DNA from 3 places in the Proteiniborus sp. DW1 genome. Region 1 is predicted to be linked to each of the others. Evidence: riboswitches for the same ligand, from Rfam matches in the RefSeq annotation. Region 1 holds a riboswitch; each other region holds the start of a gene.

Evidence for each region. Region 1 has a riboswitch for molybdenum cofactor ahead of pruA (L-glutamate gamma-semialdehyde dehydrogenase). Riboswitches for the same ligand answer to the same signal wherever they lie in the genome.
Region 2: another riboswitch for molybdenum cofactor. It lies ahead of DW1_RS14895 (ABC transporter substrate-binding protein); the one in region 1 lies ahead of pruA (L-glutamate gamma-semialdehyde dehydrogenase).
Region 3: another riboswitch for molybdenum cofactor. It lies ahead of DW1_RS03200 (NADH-dependent [FeFe] hydrogenase, group A6); the one in region 1 lies ahead of pruA (L-glutamate gamma-semialdehyde dehydrogenase).

The regions. Positions count from the first base shown of each region.
Region 1 covers NZ_FMDO01000058.1:17,302-21,923, reverse strand. The annotation lists gene trpB (tryptophan synthase subunit beta) at 1-1,154, shown strand, start outside; gene DW1_RS14320 (GNAT family N-acetyltransferase) at 1,980-2,243, shown strand; molybdenum cofactor riboswitch at 2,544-2,664, shown strand; gene pruA (L-glutamate gamma-semialdehyde dehydrogenase) at 2,765-4,390, shown strand.
Region 2 covers NZ_FMDO01000062.1:45,683-54,368, forward strand. The annotation lists gene glp (molybdopterin molybdotransferase MoeA) at 1-778, opposite strand, end outside; gene DW1_RS14885 (ATP-binding cassette domain-containing protein) at 780-1,412, opposite strand; gene DW1_RS14890 (ABC transporter permease) at 1,414-2,103, opposite strand; gene DW1_RS14895 (ABC transporter substrate-binding protein) at 2,355-3,245, opposite strand; molybdenum cofactor riboswitch at 3,698-3,819, opposite strand; gene fdhD (formate dehydrogenase accessory sulfurtransferase FdhD) at 3,788-4,570, opposite strand; gene DW1_RS14905 (molybdenum cofactor guanylyltransferase) at 4,584-5,186, opposite strand; gene DW1_RS14910 (MogA/MoaB family molybdenum cofactor biosynthesis protein) at 5,196-5,684, opposite strand; gene DW1_RS14915 (ferritin-like domain-containing protein) at 5,687-6,187, opposite strand; gene fdhF (formate dehydrogenase subunit alpha) at 6,195-8,686, opposite strand, start outside.
Region 3 covers NZ_FMDO01000013.1:34,938-43,623, forward strand. The annotation lists gene typA (translational GTPase TypA) at 89-1,912, shown strand; molybdenum cofactor riboswitch at 2,043-2,162, shown strand; gene DW1_RS03200 (NADH-dependent [FeFe] hydrogenase, group A6) at 2,258-3,994, shown strand; gene DW1_RS03205 (ECF transporter S component) at 4,004-4,492, shown strand; gene DW1_RS03210 (calcium/sodium antiporter) at 4,623-5,573, opposite strand; gene DW1_RS03215 (leucyl aminopeptidase) at 5,753-7,243, shown strand; gene DW1_RS03220 (GNAT family N-acetyltransferase) at 7,308-7,748, opposite strand; gene DW1_RS03225 (sulfurtransferase) at 8,097-8,686, shown strand, end outside.

The DNA of each region.
Region 1 (4,622 bases):
AAAGAGAAAATGGATTATTTGGGCAGTATGGAGGAGCTTTTGTCTCAGAGGAATTAAAGTTAGTATTAGATGAGCTAGAAGAAGAGTTTTACAATGCAATGGAGGATGAAGTATTCTTAAAAGAGCTAGACTATTATTTAAGAGAATATGTAGGTAGAGAGAGCCCACTATACTTTGCAGAGAGACTAACAGAAGAGATGAGAGGAGCTAAGATTTATCTAAAAAGAGAAGACTTAAACCATACTGGAGCTCACAAGATTAACAATGCAATGGGACAGGGCCTGCTTGCTAAAAGGATGAGAAAAACAAGAATAATAGGAGAGACAGGTGCAGGACAGCATGGTGTTGCTACAGCTACAGTATGTGCCTTACTTGGATTAGATTGCACCATTTATATGGGTGAAGAAGACACTAAAAGACAAGAATTAAATGTTTTTAGAATGGAAATGCTAGGAGCAAAAGTGGTAGCTGTAAAGGAAGGAAATAGGACACTAAAAGAAGCAGTAGATAGGGCATTAGAGGACTATGTAAAAAATAAAGATTATACCTTTTATCTTCTTGGTTCAGCAGTAGGACCTCATCCATTTCCAATGATAGTAAGGACATTCCAATCAGTAATAGGAAAAGAAGCAAGAAAGCAAATAATAGAAAAAGAAGGCAGATTACCTGACTATGTAGTAGCTTGTGTTGGAGGAGGAAGTAATGCCATAGGGTTATTTTCACCATTTTACAATGATAAAGAAGTAAAAATGGTAGGAGTAGAGCCAGCTGGAAGAGGAATTGATACAAAGGAACATGCAGCTAGTATAAGTAGAGGTAATGTGGGTGTAATACATGGTTTTAAAAGCTACTTACTAAAGCATAATACGCATTCTATCGCAGCAGGACTAGATTATCCAGGAGTAGGACCAGAGCATAGCTACTACAGTGATATAAAAAGAGCTGAATACAAATCCGTAACTGATGAAGAAGCCTTAAATGCATTCTTTAAATTATCGAAAACTGAGGGGATAATACCAGCCTTAGAAAGCTCCCATGCCATAGCCTATGGAATGAAGTTAGCTAAAAATCTAAGTAAAGATAAGGTTATAATAATTAATTTATCTGGTAGAGGAGATAAGGATGTAGCACAAATAAAAGATATGATGAGATGAAGATAGAAGCCTTTCTTTTTAGTTGTATAGACTAAAGAGAGAGGCTTTTTAGAAAAAATTTATTTCTTTTAGTTTTCTCTTTTCGCTTTTTAGTTATTCGTCTAAATTACCCCCTAAGATGCAATAATATAATATTTTAATCATTCATTACTACATCTTTAAGATATTCATTTGAAAAGATTCGCTAATCGAAGCTATAAGGGGATTGTATTATTGCTCTTTATAAAAGTATTGGCCAAGGAGTTTGAACTAATAAAAAGTAAAGGATAAATCAGTGGTAATATTAGCTAAATTATTATATAATTTAGCTAATATTATAAAAATAGAAACAATAATTTCTATTTTTGGATGTAGATTTATGAGAAAGCTAATATTTTTATGTATATTTATTTTATTATATTATATATATGGTTTGTAACAACCTAAAGAGGTCCTCCTATTAAAGTTACTCTTTAAGACTTAAATAATGAGGGAGGATATTTTGATGAAGAAAGTTTTAACAAATAATAAACTATTTGATTACTTAAATAATGAGGTAAGTGAAAAATTTGAAGGATGATGTTTTTATATTTAGAATCGATTAGAAGAATGCAAGAGTTTCCACTGAGTTGGAATGATAGAAGCGATGATATAACTAAATTTTTGAATGAAGAAAAATGAGATGATCAAAAAAGTTATAATGAGACAGATATAAGTATACGATAACTAAGTAGAATATTAGAGATGAGGAAGATAATAATCGAGAAGAGCGCAAAGCAAGACGGATGAAACGTCCCCTTGTCCCAAAGCAAGACGGATGAAACGTCCCCTTGTCCCAAAATTTCAATGAATGGAAAGCCTTCAATGGGAACTGTCATCGAAGATAAAAATAGTATACCGCCAAATTCAAGTTTGAAGAATAAGAGATACAGTTTAATATCTATAAATAGTCAAGATATTGGAATTATTGATTATATAATGAGTTATCCAGATGAAGATGCAGTATATATAGGATTATTATTAATTCATGGAGACTTTCATAGACAAGGATATGGAAAAGCATTCATAGAAGAATTTATAGTTAACATGCAAAAAAAAAGGATACTCTAGAATAAGACTAGGTGTGTTAAAGCAAAACGAAAGTGGATTTAAATTTTGGACCAAAATCGGATTCAAAGTAGTAAAAGAAGTAGTTAGTTCAATTCATCCTGAAAAAAACTGGGAGATTAAAGTGATGGAAAAAACAATATAAAGGAAATATCTAGGGCTGTAGACTGAACAAAAACTATGCCTGTCCTTTAAGCTATAAAAAGTTGAATTTGTCCCTAAAACGGCATATAATATTTATGGAATTATTTATTTTCTGAAAATTTAGAATTGCCACAACTATAGTGTGTCTAGACAAGTTTATATTGAAAGTTTCTTCGAGTCTCTTGTTCCAAGAGGTTCTACCTATGAACAAAAGACTGTTAGGGTAAAGTTGGAAGCAGCTTTGCCTCCCAGTTTGGAAAGAAGGGAACGTAGTTGAAACAAACTAAACAATATATTGATTTAGTTTGTTTGCTATGATCAAGGATACCTTCTTTTAAAACTTTGATGATATTCAAAACATTATTAAAAGGAGGATTTTTATGTCTAACAGCTGTTTTAAGGTAAAAAAGCCAGAAAATGAACCTGTTCTAACCTATGACAAAGAAAGTTCTGAAAGAATGAACCTCAAGTTAAAAATCTCTGAACTTAAACAGAAGCATTATGAAATTCCTTTAATAATAGGAGGAAAGGAAGTACATACGGGTCAAACTCAAGAATGCATCATTCCCCACAACAAAAATCATGTTCTTGCAACTTATCATATGGCGGGAGAAAAGGAAGTAAAATTAGCAATTGAAGCAGCTTTGGAAGCTAAAAGAGAATGGTCTAAAATGCCATGGCAGCATAGGGCATCAATTTTTTTAAAAGCCGCTGAGTTGCTAGCAGGACCTTGGAGAACTACTTTAAATGCAGCAACTATGCTAGGACAAAGTAAAACAGCTCATCAGGCTGAAATTGACTCTGCTTGTGAATTGATAGATTTTCTTAGATTTAATGTGTATTATATGTCAGAAATCTACAGTGAGCAAATAATCTCCACAAATGAGAGCTGGAATAGAATGGAGTACAGACCTCTTGAGGGATTTGTTTTTGCAGTAACCCCTTTTAATTTCACTGCTATAGGTGGAAACTTATCTATATCTCCTGCTTTAATGGGAAATACAGTTGTATGGAAACCATCAGGTTCAGCTGTGTATTCTAACTATTTCTTTATGAAACTACTACAGGAGGCAGGTTTACCTGATGGAGTGATAAACTTTATTCCTGGCTCAGGAAGCTTAATTGGAGATATAGTATTTAATAGTGAATGGCTTGGAGGAGTTCATTTTACAGGTTCTACAGAAGTATTTAATGGAATGTGGAAAACAGTAGGTGCAAATATAGATAAATATAGATCTTATCCTAGGCTTGTTGGGGAGACAGGTGGAAAGGACTTTGTATTTGCTCACAAAGATGCAGATGTTGATAAGCTAGTTACTGCTTTAATAAGAGGTGCTTTTGAATATCAAGGGCAAAAGTGTTCAGCTGCTTCTCGAGCATATATACCTGAAAGCCTGTGGAACGAGGTAAAGGAAAAATTGATTAGCGAGGTTGAGACTATTAAAGTAGGAGATGTAGAAGACTTTACTAATTTTATGGGTGCTGTTATAGATAAAAAATCCTTTGATAAAATTAAAGGATATATTGAGTATGCTAATAATTCTAATGAAGCTGAAATAATCGTGGGAGGAAATTGTGATGATACTATAGGGTATTTTATAGAACCGACAATTATAGCTACTAAAAATCCATTCTTTAAAACAATGACGGAAGAAATCTTTGGACCTGTACTTACGATATATGTGTATGAGGATAATAAATTTGAAGAAACCCTTAATATCTGTAATGAATCTACCGTTTATGGACTAACTGGGTCAATATTTTCTCAGAATAGAAAAGCTATAGTTGAAATGGAGAATATACTTGAATATGCGGCAGGCAATTTATATATAAATGATAAGCCTACAGGAGCAGTTGTAGGTCAGCAACCATTTGGTGGAGGAAGAGCTTCAGGAACAAATGATAAGGCTGGAAGTAAACTAAATCTGCTTAGATGGGTAAGTCCTAGAGTGATAAAGGAAACTTTTAATGCACCTGGTAGTTATAGATATTCGTTTATGGAATAATTGTTGCTATGAATCGTAAAGCAAGGGGACGGGGTTATTGCTTTTTCATTATGATCAGTCCGGAGTCTATTAGAAGCAGTCAGATATGTTAAACTTGTGTGAATAACTAGAATATAATATGCAAATAATATAATCTTAAAATAGGCCAAAAGTTATGAAGAAAAAAATAAATGATTTAATTAGGAAAATAAGGCTTTTATTGCGGAGATATCCTACTTGTATAAAAAGGTTT
Region 2 (8,686 bases), on a different contig from region 1:
AGCTTCCCCCAGAAATTATTACTATGTCTGAGACATCAAGTGCCTTTTCCACACTTCCTCTTAACAGTTCAAAGTCATCTCTCACAATGGACCTACCAGCAACCTTACCACCTAACTTCGTAATCAAAGAATGAAGTGCATAGCTATTTATATCTCTCACTTTTCCCATAGTGAGTTCTTCCTCTAAGTCTACTATTTCGTCACCAGTTGAAATTATAAAAAATCTAGGCTTTTTATATACCTTTATATTTGATACACCAAGGGCTGCTAAAACTCCTATATCTTGAGAAGATAATCTTTTTCCCTTTTCAATTATTCTCTCTCCTATTTTTATGTCATCACCTTTTAATATAACATTCTCACCAACTGATAGAGGTCTATATACCATTAAGGTTGAGTCATCAAGTTTTTCTGCATATTCAATCATTATTACTGCATCTGAGCCTTCTGGTACCATACCGCCTGTAGGCACATAAATAGCCTCACCGTTGGATAACTTTATATTTGTTTCTTCACCCATTCTAATTTCTCCTAAAAGAGTTAAGAAGCTTGGAATAGATTCACTTGCTCCATGGGTGTCAGAGCTCTTAACTGCATATCCATCTACTGTTGAACGGTTGAACTCAGGTACATTTTCTTTAGCTACTATATCCTCAGCAAGTATTCTATCTGTTGCTTCTAGTATATTAATCTCTTCTATTTCAATACTATACTCGTTAAAAGCCTCTAGCATCATTTTCCTTCCAGCTTCAACTGAAACTACATTGAAAAAGTCCATTCTAATAGGTCACCCTTCCCTTTTCAAGATAAATAATATTGTCACATATTCTATTTGACTGCTCTAGATTATGTGTAACAATTATAACCGTTGCTCCTGTTTCCCGATTAAAGTTTAATATTTCTCTTTCTAAAACCTTAATGGATTCTGGATCTATATTTGATGTAGGCTCATCTAGTAATAAAAGCTCAGGTTCAAACACTAGTGCCCTTGCCAAAGATACTTTTTGTGATTCTCCTCCAGAAAGTAAATGTGCCTTTTTATCTCTAAGTCCTTCAATCCCTAACCTACTGATTACTTTATTGACTCTGTTTTTTATATCTTCTTTATTAAATTTTCTAATTTTTAAAGGATATTCAATGTTTAGATAAACTTTTCTTTTAAAAAGATAGGGTTTTTGTGAAACTAATGTCATCCTGTCATATGGTTTCGAATTAATGACTGATTGGTCATACGATACTGTACCCGTATATTCATCATCCAGTCCTGCGATTATGTTAAGCAATGTACTTTTACCAGAGCCATTAGGACCAATTATCCCTGTTATTTTTCCTTTTTCTATTTCTAGCTTTTCTATATCTAGTACTAGTTTATCATTGTAATATTTTTTTATATTATTTATAGATACTTTCAAATTAATCCTCTCCTTGATAGGAGTATATTATGCTATTTACCCCAAAAGAAATTATTAAAAGCACAATTCCTAAAGCTATTGCCATAGGATAATCTCCCATAGAATTCATCATTGAAATAGTTGTTGTAATAACTCTTGTATGGTTTTTTATATTTCCTCCAACTATCATAACTGCTCCAACCTCAGATATGGCTCTTGAAAAAGCTGTTGCAATATTAACTAAGATATCTACTTTTAGTTCTTTTATTATAAGTATTATTATATCAAGCTTCCCTGCACCTAAAGTTTTTCCTACCTTTTCAATAGTCTTTCCACGGTTTTTTGAAAGACTGTATGTTAGCCCAATTATTAGAGGAGTTACTAATAATGTTTGAGCAATTATCATAGCTGTAGGAGTATATAGTAAGTCAAGAAATCCTAATGGCCCCTTTCTTGAAAGTAATATAGCAACTACCAATCCCACTATTACTGAAGGAACACTCATCATTGTGTATACTAATCTTGAAAATAGGCGTTTACCTTTAAACTCCTTTATTCCTAAATAAATACCTAAGGGTATAGATATTATTGAAGAAAGAATAGTAGATAAAGAGGATACAAATAATGATAATAATATTATCTTATATACTTCTTTATCTAAACTTATTAGTAAGTATCCTGCTTCTTTAAAACCATTTAAAATATAGTCCATTTAATTCTCCCCTTTGTAAAAATCCTAGCATAGCATTGTTTGCTACATACCATTGCACTTTCCTTGAGCTATGCAGTTCCGACTCTAAGCTAGGCAAGCATGAATCCCTAAAATAATTATTATAGAAAAATAGCCGCATGCTGCCAGTGAGGCTAAGCATGCAGCTAGTATAACTTCTTATAGCTCTTAATTATACTACTTGAGTAAATAACTTTTATATTATTTTAGCTTATAATATATGATTTCAATTTTTACTTTCCATTAGGTACGAATAATGGCATTCCATACTTATCTACACCAAATTCACCTATTAGTTTTTGTCCTTTTTCAGACAACATCCAATCCATAAATGCTTTTGCTCCCTCAGCATTTATTTTATCACTTTTTTCTGGGTTTACTGGTATTATACCATATTGATTAAATAAATTCTCGTCTTTTTCTATTATTATATCAAGATCTAATGTATCTCTTAAGCTAAGATAAGTTGCTCTATCTGTTAATGTATAACCTTGTTTTTCTGAAGCTATTTTCAATACATCGCCCATTCCACTACCTGCTGATAAGTACCAATCTCCTTGTGGTTCTATGCCAGCTGTTTTCCATATTTCTAATTCTTTCTTATGAGTACCTGAATCGTCACCTCTTGAAACAAATTTAGCTTGGTTTTCAGAGATAGTAGTTAAACCTGTAAGAATATCATTTGGTGAATTTTCCTTTAACTTTAGAGGATCGTCTTTTGGTCCAACTAGTATAAAATCATTATACATTACATCATGTCTTTCAGTACCATGACCTTCTTTAACAAACTCTTCTTCTGATGCTTTAGCATGTACAAGTAGTATATCTGCATCTCCATCTTTCCCCATTTGAAGAGCTTTACCAGTTCCTACTGCTATAACCTTAACTTCTATACCTGTATCTTCAGTAAATTTAGGAAGCAAATAATCTAAAAGTTTACTATCTTGTGTACTAGTAGTTGTAGAAAGTATAATACTTCCACCTAATTTTTCTTCGTTATCATTTCTATTGCCATTAGATTGATCTACGGAATTTTCAGGTTGATCTGTAGATTTAGGTGTACATCCAACTAATAAAGAAAATACAAGTAAGATACTTAAAGAAATTAACAAAAACTTTTTCATGAGTATTTTTTCCTCCTTTTATTATGTAGTTTTTTTAACCGCAATTTCCGAATGCAAATTTATTTGTGACTACCCTCCATAAATTCGGTGATTGGGATATTTGACCTGCTAATCACTTCCTGATAAAAGAATTCAACAAGTAGGGATAAGTCGTTTACCGCAATCTCATAATTTAAATTTATTGGCTCGCTATCACTCGCATAAATTTGATTCTCCTTGCGTTTGACCTACCTACGATTCTTTTAAAAAGGCATTCAAATCAATCGAGTTAGGTCATTAGCAGTCAAATAACTAAATCTGCTAACTCCCTTCGGTCGTTCAAACTTGGTGCTTGATACATTTGACCTACCAGCAATTTCTCGATTAAAGCATTCGAAAAGTTAGGTTAGATCATAAAAAAAGACAGTCCCAAAAAGGACTGTTTTAAACTAGTGGCAAAACATTAAATTTTACCAACAGGTTAAAACTTTCCTTTCCAAATACGGGAGGCACAAGAATTTCTCCTTATACCCATCGGCTAGACTTCATGGTCAACATTGACTTTAGAAGTTTAAGCTCGGAAAATTTGAGTAGATATTCATTTTTTCTCCTCTGGCAAAGCCTATGAGGGTTATATTTAATTCTCTTGCTAATTCTACTGCAAGACTAGTAGGAGCTGCTCTAGATACTAGTATAGGAATTTCTCTTTTTGCAGTCTTTATAAGCATTTCAGACGATATCCTTCCACTAACTAGAAGTATCTTGTCTGTTAAGGGGATATCCTCCACTAATGCTCTTCCTAGTACCTTATCTAATGCATTATGTCTTCCTATGTCTTCTTCAAAGATAAGTATATCATTAAAGCTACATAGGGCACAACTATGAACCCCTCCTGTATTTAAAAAAAGCTCTGAGTTTTTACTAAAGGCTTTTACAAGGTTCTTTATTTCATCTAAGGTTATAGTTAAGTAATTATTTATCTTCTTAGACTTAAAGGAATCTAATACATTATAAAACAGTGTACCCTTACCACAGCCTGATGTAATAGTTCTTTTCCCATACAGTTTTTCTATTAATGAGCTTTTATTTTTTAACTCAACATAAGAAAGACCTTTTTCTTCGTCTATTTTTAGATTAACAATGTCTGAAGTAGAACTTATAAAACCTTCTGAATAAAGAAAACCTACAGTCAAATATTTAAGAGATTTTGGACTACATAGTAGTGTTATAAATTCTTCATCATTTATAAATATAGTAAAAGGATATTCTGAAACTACTATGTCTTCTTCTTTTAATATATTGTCACCCTTCACTCTTATTATATCTACTTTTTTTGTATCATTCATAGGATTTACCTCTTTATTCATTAGCAATTTTAATCAAATAGTTATTTAAGTCTTCCTTTGTATTGAGATTCAAAAACATATCCCAATTAGGACTAAACCTTCTAGCCTCTTCTTCACTTATATAGTATACATCCACCTTCTCTAATAGTGAATTAATAGATCTATTACCACTAAAAAGATGCTTCTCTATTTCAATTTTGAGTTTTTTAGAATAAAAAGCATTAAAAGGCTCTATCCAACTACCAAATCTAGTAATACAAGCAGAAGTATCTATGCATCTAATACTATTCTTCATATATCTTATATAATCAAAATTTATATTAGGCATGTCACATGCTAGAAAGTAGGAAAATTCATTTGAAGCCATGGTTAATCCTGCATGTATGCCGCTTAACGGGCCTCTTCCGACTATTATGTCACTAATTATCTTATCCCCAAGCCCCTTATAGCACTCAGGTCTATTAGTTACTATAATAATCTCATCAAACTCCTGGTTGAGTTTCATTATGAGACTATCCATAAGTCTTCTTTCATTAATTTTCAGTAGTTGCTTATCAAAGCCCATTCTAGAACTTTTACCACCTGCTAGTATGACAGCAGTACCAAACTTCTTCATATATATCACCTATCTAGCACATTCACCTGTTTTACCTGTTAATATCTCAAGACCATGATGTATACTATCAATAATATATTCTAAAGATTCTCTTACAGCCTTTGGACTTCCAGGCAAATTAACTATAAGTGTCTCTTTTCGTATTCCTGATGCTGCCCTTGATAGCATAGCTCTTGGTGTAATACTCAAACTATAGTATCTAATGGCTTCTGATATTCCTGGAGCCATTCTATCACATACCTTAATAGTTGCTTCTGGAGTTACATCTCTTTTACTAAATCCAGTACCACCTGTAGTTAATATTAAATCTAGCTTCAGTTCATCTGACATATGAACCATTTCTCTTGATATACTGTCCTCATCGTCTGGAAGAATAACATACCTCTCAACAGTATACCCCTTTTTCTCCAAAATATCAGAAATAACCTTACCACTTAAATCTTCTCTTTCACCTTTTGAGCCTTTATCACTGGCTGTAATTATTCCAACTCTAAACATTTTTATCCTCCCCAAGGAAGATTCATATATTCCTTCATTCTTCTGTCATATTCAGATTTGAATAATCTTTCATGACCATCTTCCCACTCAGCTAATTTATTGAATAAAGTTTTTGCTACTTCATCGTCAGCACTTTCTGCTGCTTTTCTATAGAATTCCGCATAATCTCTTTCAATTAAATAAGCCATCCTTAGCACAGTTAAATCTGGAATATCAGATTCCATTAAAGTCTCAGCTATATGTTCAGACTTTTCTCTAGACTCAAAAATATTTTTTTCATCTCTATTAAAGCCCTCTGACTTAATATTAAATGAGTCTGTTTCAAGATATTCCTCTAATTGTTCTTTTATGAAGTTGTAGTGCTCCATTTCTACATCTGCTAAATCTAAAAATAGCTTTCTTGTAGTTGGATTATTAAACTTTTCTGCTTTTTCTTTGAAAAAATTATATCCATCAAGCTCCATTTGCATAGCATATTTCATTATTTGCTCATACTTTTTCATAGACATCTCAGCTCCCTATCTTTTGAATTTTAACAGCAGCCACTTTAAGCTCTGGTATTTTTGCTATTGAATCTAGTTTACTATTAGTTAGGTAGTTAGCAGCACCTTCAGCAAAGTGGAATGGCATAAATAGTACATTTTCTTCTATTATATCAGTTACCTTTGCTGTTGTAGTTATTTCTCCACGTCTTGAAGCTAACTTTACCTTTTCTCCGTGAGATATTCCAAGCTTAATAGCTGTCGCTTCATTTATTTCAACATAGGATTCAGGAGCTATTCTATTTAGTCCTTCTACTTTACCTGTCATAGTTCTAGTATGATAGTGATACAATATTCTTCCTGTCGTAAAGATAAATGGATACTCTGAGTCAGGAGTTTCAGCACTTACTGTATAATCTATTGGCATAAATAAGCCTTTACCTCTTGCAATAGAAGCCTTATGAAGATATTTTGTACCAGGATGCTCTTTGTCTGGACACGGCCACTGAATGCCAACTTTCTCTAATCTATCATAGCTAATACCCGCATATGATGGAGTTACACTAGCTATTTCATCCATTATTTCTGACGGATGGCCATATTTCTTATTATATCCTAGTTTATTCATTATCTCCATAATTATTTGCCAATCTGGTTTAGATTCTCCAACAGGATTTATTGCTTTTCTAATTCTTTGAACTCTTCTCTCAGTATTAGAAAACGTTCCGTCCTTCTCTGCAAATGATGCGGCAGGAAGTACTACGTCAGCAAGCTCTGCAGTTTCAGTTAGGAATATGTCCTGAACTACTAGAAAATCAACATTATTTAGAGCTTTTCTTACATGGTTTATATCTGGATCAGAAACCATTGGATTTTCTCCCATTATATATAGAAATTTAATGTTTCCATGCTCTGCCCCATCTAAAATTTCAGGTATAGTTAAACCAATTTTATTTGAAAGTTTAGCATCCCATGCTTTTTCGAACTTTTCTATTACTTCTGGCTTGAATACCTTTTGGTATCCTGGTAAATCTGATGGTAATCCACCCATATCACAAGCACCTTGAACATTGTTTTGTCCTCTAAGTGGATTTACTCCCGCTGATTCTTTTCCTATATTCCCACATAGCAGTGCAAGGTTTGATATAGACATAACAGAATGTGTCCCAGTAGTATGCTGTGTAATACCCATTGCATAATATATGCCTGCTTTTTCTGCTTCTGCATATATTAAAGCAGCCTTAATTATGTCTTCTGCTCTTACTCCACAAATTTTTGCAACTGCTTCTGGTGTATAATCTTTTACAGCTTTAACTAGTTCTTCATAATTTTCTGTTCTTTCTTCTATATAGGCCTTATCCTGTAAACCTCTTTCTATGATTACATTCATCATAGCATTTAGTAGTGCAATGTTTGTTCCTGGTTTAATTTGAAGATATACATCTGCATAATCAGCTAGTTCTATTCTTCTTGGATCTGCTACAATTAGTTTTGCACCTTTTCTTTTAGCTCTCTTAATCATAGTACCTATTACGGGGTGGTTCTCAGTGGTGTTAGAGCCAATTACAAACATGGCATCAGTATTTAGTATTTCCTGAATGCTATTTGTCATAGCACCACTTCCTAATGTAGTTGCAAGACCTGCAACTGTTGAGGAGTGTCAGAGGCGCGCACAGTGGTCTACGTTATTAGTTCCTATCACCGCTCTAAATAGCTTCTGGAATAAATAGTTCTCTTCATTAGTACATCTTGCAGATGTAAGACCAGCTAGTGAGTCTGAACCATGTACTTTTTTAGTTTCTTTTATTTTATCAACAATAAGCTCATATACTTCTTCCCAAGTAGCTTCTTCAAACTTTCCATTTCTTTTTATAAGAGGTGTCTTAAGTCTATCAGGATGATTAACAAATGGATAAGCAAATTTCCCTTTTACACATAATAAACCATTATTTGACGGTCCTTTAGCAGGCTCCACTCCTACTACTTTTTCACCTTTTACTATTAAATCCATTTGACAACCTACTCCACAGTAGGAGCATGTAGTTCTAACTTTTCTTGTTTCCCATAATCTGAATCTTTCCTTTGATTTAGGCTCTAAAGAACCAACTGGACAAACTGAAACACAGTTTCCACAAGATACACATTTTGAATTCACTAAGCCTTGGTCAAAAGGAGTAGTTACCTTAGTAATAAACCCTCTATCACTTAACCCAATGGCATTTGTGCCCTGTAATTCTGAACATACCCTTACACATTTGCCACAAAGTATACACTTGTTAGGGTCACTAATGTAAAAATGATTTGAATCGTCTATTGGGTAGTTTTTCTTTTCACCTTTAAAGCTTCCTTCTGTAATGTCATATTCATAACAATATTTTTGTAGACTACAAGCTCCAGATTTACTGCAAGTTAGACAATCAAGTGGATGATTTGAAATCATTAGGTTTAGAATCTCTCTTCTTGATTTCATTACCTTTTCACTATGAGTTTCTATGACCATGCCTTGCTCTACAAAAGTAG
Region 3 (8,686 bases), on a different contig from region 1:
GAGTATCATTTATCAATTTTTATTGATTTTTATATATAGTATGATAAAATAGCTTTTGTTGGAATTTTATTTGGAAAGAGGAATAATAGTGAAAACAAAAAGAGATGATATACGAAACTTAGCTATAATCGCCCATGTTGATCATGGCAAAACTACACTAGTTGACCAGCTTTTAAGACAAAGTGGTACATTTAGGGTAAATCAAGTCCTTACAGAAAGGGTTATGGATTCAAACGACTTAGAAAGAGAACGTGGTATCACAATACTATCCAAAAATACAGCTGTATATTATAAAGATATAAAAATAAATATTATAGATACTCCTGGTCATGCCGACTTTGGGGGAGAAGTAGAACGTGTTCTTAAAATGGTAAATGGAGTGATTTTAGTAGTAGATGCTTTTGAAGGTGCTATGCCACAGACAAAGTTTGTATTAAAAAATGCATTAGAATTAAATCTACCTGTAATAGTATGTATAAATAAGATAGATAGGCCAGAGGCAAGACCAAACGAAGTAATAGATGAAGTTCTGGACTTATTCATAGAGTTAGGCGCAGATGAGAGCCAACTGGATTGTCCCTTTGTATTTGCATCTGCAAAAGGTGGAACTGCTTCATTAGATATGAATGAACAAAAAGACAATATGGAAGATTTATTTGAAACCATAATAAAATACATCCCAGCTCCAGAAGGAGAGAGAGATGAGCCTCTTCAAGTTCTAATATCTACAATAGACTATAACGAGTATGTGGGTAGAATAGGTATTGGAAAGGTTGAAAGGGGAAGCATTAAAGTAAATGAGCCAGCTGTGATAGTGAATTATTTAGAACCAGAGGTTCAGAAAAAAGTAAAAATAACCAAGATATACGAGTTCGAGGGACTTAATAGAGTAGAAGTAGATAGTGCTGAAATAGGAAGCATAATAGCAGTATCTGGTGTAGAAGGAATACACATAGGGGACACTATATGTGCACCAGAAAGACCAGAGCCACTTCCTTTTGTTAAGATATCTGAACCAACTATTGCAATGACATTTTCAGTTAATAACAGTCCTTTTGCTGGTCAAGAAGGAAAATTCGTGACATCCAGACAGGTTAGAGAAAGACTTTTTAAGGAGCTTAATACAGATGTAAGCTTAAGAGTAGAAGAAACTGAATCAACAGATTCATTTAAGGTATCAGGAAGAGGAGAACTTCATCTCTCAATATTAATAGAGACTATGAGAAGAGAAGGATACGAATTTCAAGTCTCAAAGCCAGAGGTTTTATTTAAAACTATAGATGGAAAAAAACATGAACCTATTGAAAAAGTTATTATAGATGTGCCTGAAGAATACGTAGGTTCAGTTATAGAAAAGCTAGGCCAGAGAAAAGGTGAACTGATTACTATGACTCAACCTAGTGGAGGCTATACTAGATTAGAGTTTATGATACCAGCTAGAGGCTTAATTGGTTATCGCTCAGAGTTCATGACAGATACTAGAGGTAATGGAATATTGAATTCAGTATTTGAAGGATATCAGCCATATAAAGGAGATATACCTAGAAGACCACAAGGTTCACTAGTAGCCTTTGAATCTGGAGAAGCAGTGACATATGGGTTGTATGCAGCCCAAGAAAGAGGAATACTATTCATTACACCAGGAACCAAGGTATATGAAGGTATGGTAGTAGGGCAAAATGCAAAATCAGGGGATATAGAAGTGAATGTATGTAAGAGAAAACAGCTTACAAATACGAGAGCATCAGGTTCAGATGATGCACTAAGACTTTCACCACCTAAGATTATGAGTCTTGAAGAAGCACTAGAATTCATAGAAGATGATGAACTACTAGAGATTACTCCTGAAAACATTAGAGTAAGAAAAAGTATACTTGACCATAATCTAAGGTATAAATCTAAGAAAAAATAGATAGAAAGCCATAGTTGAAATTATTCTAGCTATGGCTTTTTTATTTTTCGATTTTTTAATTTTTTAAGAAAAATGATAAAATTTAGAAATAAAGTTGACAAAAGAATAACATTGAAATAGAATTTTTTTAGAAATAGAATAACTCCGAGTTTATAATCCTAAAGACAAGAGTCAATGGATATAAGCCTATGGGTATGAATAGAAATGTTCATGCCTCCCGTGTTTGGAAAGGAGGATTTTTTACCGACATCATATAGACGTATCGGTTTTTTACCATGCGAAAAAAACTCATTTTATAAGGAGTTTTCTGTTTTTTTAATATAAATGATGAAGGGGAGTGTTATTGTGGAAATGGTTAACTTAACAATCAATGGCATAAAAACTCAAGTGCCAAAAGGTATTACAGTCCTAGAAGCAGCTAGGGGATTGAATATTCACATTCCTACTCTATGTTTTTTAAAAGAAATAAACGAAGTAGGCTCTTGTAGAATGTGCGTTGTAGAGGTAAAGGGGGCTAGAGCTCTACAGGCATCATGTCTTCTTCAAGTTCAAGAAGGTATGGAAGTATGGACTGCTTCAAAGAAGGTGAGAGAGGCCAGAGCAACTATTCTTGAACTTATTTTGGCACGTCATGATAGAGAATGCCTTACTTGTTCACGAAATCTAAACTGTGAACTTCAAAAGCTTTCAGAAGAAATGGGTATAGGTGAGATAAGTTATCAAAATAATAACAAGACACATACTGTAGATCAGGCCTCACCAGCAATAGTTAGGGACCAAAACAAATGTATACTTTGTGGAAGATGTGTAAGTGTATGCAAGAATGTGCAAGGAACAGGAGTTATAGATTTTGGGGGAAGAGGAGTTAGAACAGTAGTAACTACTCCTTTTGAAAAAAGTTTATCAGAGTTAGCATGTATTAATTGTGGACAGTGTATAAAGGTTTGTCCAGTTGGTGCATTAAGAGAAAAAGACGATAGAGATAGAGTGTGGGAAGCTCTTGAAGATAATGAAAAATACGTTATTGTTCAAACTGCTCCAGCAGTGAGAGTTGCTTTAGGTGAGGAATTTGGTATGCCTATTGGAACCAATGTAGAAGGCAAAATGGTGACAGCTCTTAGAAGATTGGGATTTGATAGAGTGTTTGATACAGATTTTGCAGCAGATTTGACAATTATTGAGGAAGGTACAGAACTTATAGGAAGATTAAAGAATGGTGGAAAACTTCCTATGATTACTTCCTGTTCGCCTGGATGGATTAAATATTGTGAACATTTTCATAATGATTTTTTAGATAATTTATCTAGCTGTAAATCACCCCATCAAATGCTAGGGGCATTAACTAAGTCATATTATGCAGAAAAAATGGGAATAGATCCGAAGAAAATTTTTGTAGTATCTGTAATGCCTTGTACAGCTAAAAAGTATGAATCTGCACGTGAAGAGCTATCTGTAGATGGACTCAGAGATGTAGATGCAGTTATTACAACTAGAGAATTAGCTAAGATGATAAAGGAAGCCAGAATAGATTTTGCATCCTTAGAAGAACAACAGTTTGATAAGGTTATGGGAGAATCTACTGGAGCAGCTGTGATATTTGGAACCACTGGAGGTGTTATGGAAGCAGCTCTAAGGACTGTTGCAGATATATTATCTAATCAAGACTTAAAAGAGATAGACTATACGCCTGTTAGAGGATTAGAAGGAATCAAAGAAGCTACTGTTAGAATAGGAAACCTTGATGTGAAAGTAGCTGTTGCACATGGCACAGGGAATGCAAGCAAACTTTTAGGTAAGGTGAGAAAAGGTGAAGCTGATTATCATTTTATTGAAGTAATGGGATGTCAAGGTGGATGTATAAATGGTGGAGGACAGCCAATTATAATGGATAAGGATAAAACTGAAGAAGTATGTAAGCTAAGAGCACAAGGCCTATATAATATTGATAAAGAAATGCCTTTAAGAAAGTCTCATACTAATCCAGAAATAAAAGCATTATATGAAGAATACCTTGGAGAAGCTAATGGACATAAGGCTCATAAGCTATTACATACTCACTATATAAAAAGAGCAAAGATTTAGGTGGGAAAAGTGGATGTAAAAGTTAGAACCCTAACAAAAGCGGCTTTATTGCTTGCAATTGCTTTAGTATTTCAGTTCGTTAAAATGGGACAGTTAATAACTGGCTCAGGAATAAACGCAGTACTAATTTTAGCAGCTCACATATGTGGATTACCTTGGGCTATAGCTATTGGATTTACCACTCCATTTATGGCTGTAGTATTAGGAGTTCAACCTCCTGCAATGATTATAGTTGTCCCATTTATTGTAGCAGGAAATATTATTTATGCTACGGCATACGGTCTAATAAGAAAAAGAAGTAAGATAATAGGAATCATAGTTGCAGCTCTTATAAAGTTTGGACTATTATACTCTGCTGTGAATTTTATTTTGACAGTAAAGCCTCCAATAAAAGCCGCGCTAAGCTTTCCACAGCTTATAACTGCTTTAGTAGGTGGTACGTTAGCACTTGTTATTATACAGGTTATAGAACGAATAAAAAACCATCAGCCAACTTAATATAATTAACTTGATTAATAGGATTAGCTTTGCATCTACTCGGATGTATAGCTAATCTTATTTAATTATTGAGCATGAAGGCTTTTACTAACCTTTTATTCAAGTAAAACTAATATTTTGGTAGAAGTTTTTAACCTAAATAAAAACCATATAAAAACACTAAATATATAACATAGATTACTAATAAAACTATACCTTGGACTCTATAAGTCTTCTTTTTAATAAATGAGGGGATTATTAAAATTGACACTATTATAAGAGCAGCAGGAAAATCCAATAATATATTTTGTTTTAAAACCTTAAGTGGTGCTACAAAAGCAGATACTCCAATGACCATAGTGATGTTCATGATGTTTGATCCTACTATATTGCCTATTGCCATATTAGTATGACCTTTTTTAATAGTGGTTATTGCCGTCGCCAATTCAGGCAAAGATGTGCCTAGTGCAATTATTGACAGGGCTATAACTGATTCAGGAACACCTATGCTCCTTGCAATTACTACACCACTATGTACCAATAGTTCTGCACCTCCAAATATAGTCAATGCACCAACTACAAAAAGTACTCCAATTCTTAATTTCATTTTAGGCTCTAAATCAAGCTTATGGCTAGTAGTTTTTTTTTCTATTCTATTTTTTAGAATAAAAAAATCTAAAATTACATAGATAATTAGCATGGCAATAAGAACTAATGAATCTGACTTATCTATTACTCTATCCAGTGCTAGGTATGACATTATAATTAAATATAGCGACAAAAGAATTGATTTTAACCTAAAGAAGTTGCTAGTTATTTTACTTGGGCTTATAACACAGATAAGTGCAAGTATTAATCCAGTATTGCAAATAATTGAACCTACTGCATTGCCAATACTCATAGTTGTAAATCCATCTTTGGCTGCTGATATAGAAACAATAGATTCAGGCAATGTAGTAGCTAAGCTTACAATAGTGGCTCCAATAAGCACCTCTGGAAGTCCTGAAGCCCTAGCTAGGGTAATTGCAGAATCAGTAAACCAATCACCGCCTTTAATAATCAACAATAGTCCTATAGAAAAAAGCAAGATAGCATATATCAAATGAATACCTCCTTTATAATAGTACCGTATAGTTAATATGTATTTTTTAATAAATAAAAGTATACTTGTGAGTTTGTATTGAAGGAAAATAAACTTATTTATAGAAATGTAATATATAATCAATTTTAAGTTGAGTATTAAGCTATTTGCAATTAATAATATATAAGGAGGATATCACTATGGTATTTGAGGTGCTAACAAAAAAGATGGATGATAAATATTCCGAGACAATTGTACTATCATATTACGAGGGTTTTACAGAGGCAGATATAAGTGTACCAGTCAAAGAAGCTGCCGATATGATAAAACACTTATTAAATGAAGAAGAGTTTTCGGGAAAATATAATGAGATTCAAAGCTTTAAATTAACAAGAAAGGATAACCCTAAGAAGGTAATATTATTAGGACTAGGGAAAAAAGAAGAAGTAGATATAGAAAAAGTTAGAAGGATTTTTGCTAAAGGTATAAAAGAAGCAATTAATCTAAAGACAAAAGCTGTAGATGTATATCCCATAAATACAACCAGCGAATTATCCTTAAGTCAAGTTACAAGGGCTATGACAGAAGGACTAATATTAGGAAGCTATAAATTTGATAAATATATTAAAGATAAAAAAGAAAATCCAGTTAAGAGCATATGCGTTGTTGGGGCTAATCCTGATGAAATAGTAGATATAGATAAAGGAGTAGTAGAAGGCAATATACTTAGCAAAGCTACTATATTAGCTAGAGATATGGTAAATGAGCCTGCAAATGTATTGACACCTGCTAAATTAGCTGCCATTGCTGAAAAGACAGGAAAAGAAAGTGGTTTTGAAGTAGAGATATTAAAGGAAGATAAGATACAAGAGTTAGAAATGGAAGCATTTATGGCTGTTGGCAGAGCTTCAGAAAATAGACCAAGACTAATAGTTATGAGATATTTTGGAGACAAGAAAAATAAGAAGGAGATAATAGGTCTAGTAGGAAAAGGACTCACCTATGACAGTGGTGGACTTTGCATTAAATCAAAAGATGGTATGGTAAATATGAAAAGCGATATGGGTGGAGCAGCTTCTGTTATAGGGGCTATGGAGGCAATAGCAAGGAAAAAGCTAAAGGTAAATGTAATAGCAGTAGTGGCAGCATGTGAAAATCTAATTAGCGGGTATTCGTATAGAACTGGAGATATAATTGGCTCTATGGCAGGAAAAACGATATTCATAGGTAGCACAGATGCAGAAGGTAGGCTTACATTAGCGGATGCCATACATTATATAATTGAAAAGGAAAATGCTACAAAAATTTTAGATATAGCAACACTAACTGGAGGTGCTATAGTTACATTAGGCTCAACAGCTACAGTAGTAGTGTCTAATGATGATGAATTTTATAAGGCTTTAGAGAGTGCATCAAGGATAACAGGAGAAAAGATTTGGAGAATGCCTATTTTTGATGAATATAAGGAGCTTCTAAAATCTAAAGTAGCAGACTTAACAAATTCAGCTGGAAATCCACAAGCAATTACAGCTGCACTTTTCGTAGGAGAATTTGTTCAGGATAAGCCTTGGATACACATGGATATAGCAGGTACTGCCTTTACAAGCAAGAGCAGTGAATATATTGCAGAAGGCGGTACAGGAGTAGGAGTAAGGACTATTTATGAAATGGTAAAGGAAATATCTAAATAGGGCAAACAGAGGGACATGTACATTGATTAAATCAGTGTACATGTCCCCTTGATTTTATATTTTGTTATAGGAGCTCTTTATACATTATAATGTGAAGACCGATGGGAGGATAGTCAAAAACTTCACCATATGACTTAAAACCTAATTTTTTATAATATTCTTGTACTGAGACTCTTCCTTTACACCATAAAAAATCAAAACCACGTTCCTTAATAATGTTTTCTGCAAAATTTACAATGGACCTTCCAGCACCTAACTTTCGGAATTCTTCAAGAGTTGCCATCTGTCTTAAGCGGTATTGCTTTTCACTAAGAAAATTTGGATTTTTTTCAGTAATAAAGGATGCGACACTTATTAACCTTTCTTGATAAAATGCTCCAATATGAAATGAATTTTCTGCATGGTCTGTATCAAACATAGAATCTTCAATTGGTTGTAATGGGCGTAAAATAGTATGCCTAATATTGTAAGTTAACTCTGGTTTGATTTCTTTTATTTCTAGCATTTTGTCCCCCTATATAGCCAAATTATATTTAAAATATATACTTCTATTATTGTTCTTATTATCCTTCTCATTCTTTATTAATTTTATGGAAAGTATATGTAGCAGATATAATATCTAGATTTTAATTTTATGAAGAAATTATTTATAGTTTATGGATTTAATATTTTGTCAATTTTATAGATATTTTTCTTTTATATATTTGCTTCTTAACATATTGTAGCCTATTGATATTAATTATTTCTATAATTAATAACAAAAGCATAGATAAATGCGATTATAATTCTCAAAGCTTGTATGTTAAAATCATATGGGTGTTAATATTATATAAAAAAAGCTGGGGGGATTACAATGAAAAAATCTCTGTTAATATTATTGGTGATACTATCATTGGCGTTTGTTTTTACTGGATGTTCAAATGATACAAACACATCTAATGAGCCAAATAAATCTACAGGAGATGCAGTAGAATTCGTAGATTCTAGCTATATTGTTGATGCTAATTGGCTAAAGGAAAACTTAGGCAAAGAAAATCTACTTATTCTAGACGCCAGAGGAGCGGATACTTATGCAAAAGGACATATACCAGGTTCAATTGCTGTAATGTGGCAAAATTTTGCGGATATGTCAGGAGCACCAGGAGAAAATCCTGATTGGGGAACTGTGCTTGAACCAAAGATTTTGTCAGAAAAGTTATCTGCATTTGGAATAAGTAAAGATAAAGAAATTGTAGTGTATACTAGCACAAAAGGTGGCTGGGGTGAAGAGGGAAGAATAGTTTGGATGCTTAAAAGAGCAGGTTTTGATAATGTAAAGATGCTAGATGGTGGATTTGAATATTGGAAAGCTAATAATTATGAAATCTCTAAGGATATAGTAGAGCCAACTCCTGCAACTGTTGAAGTGACAGAATTAGATAATTCAACTAATATTGATACTGA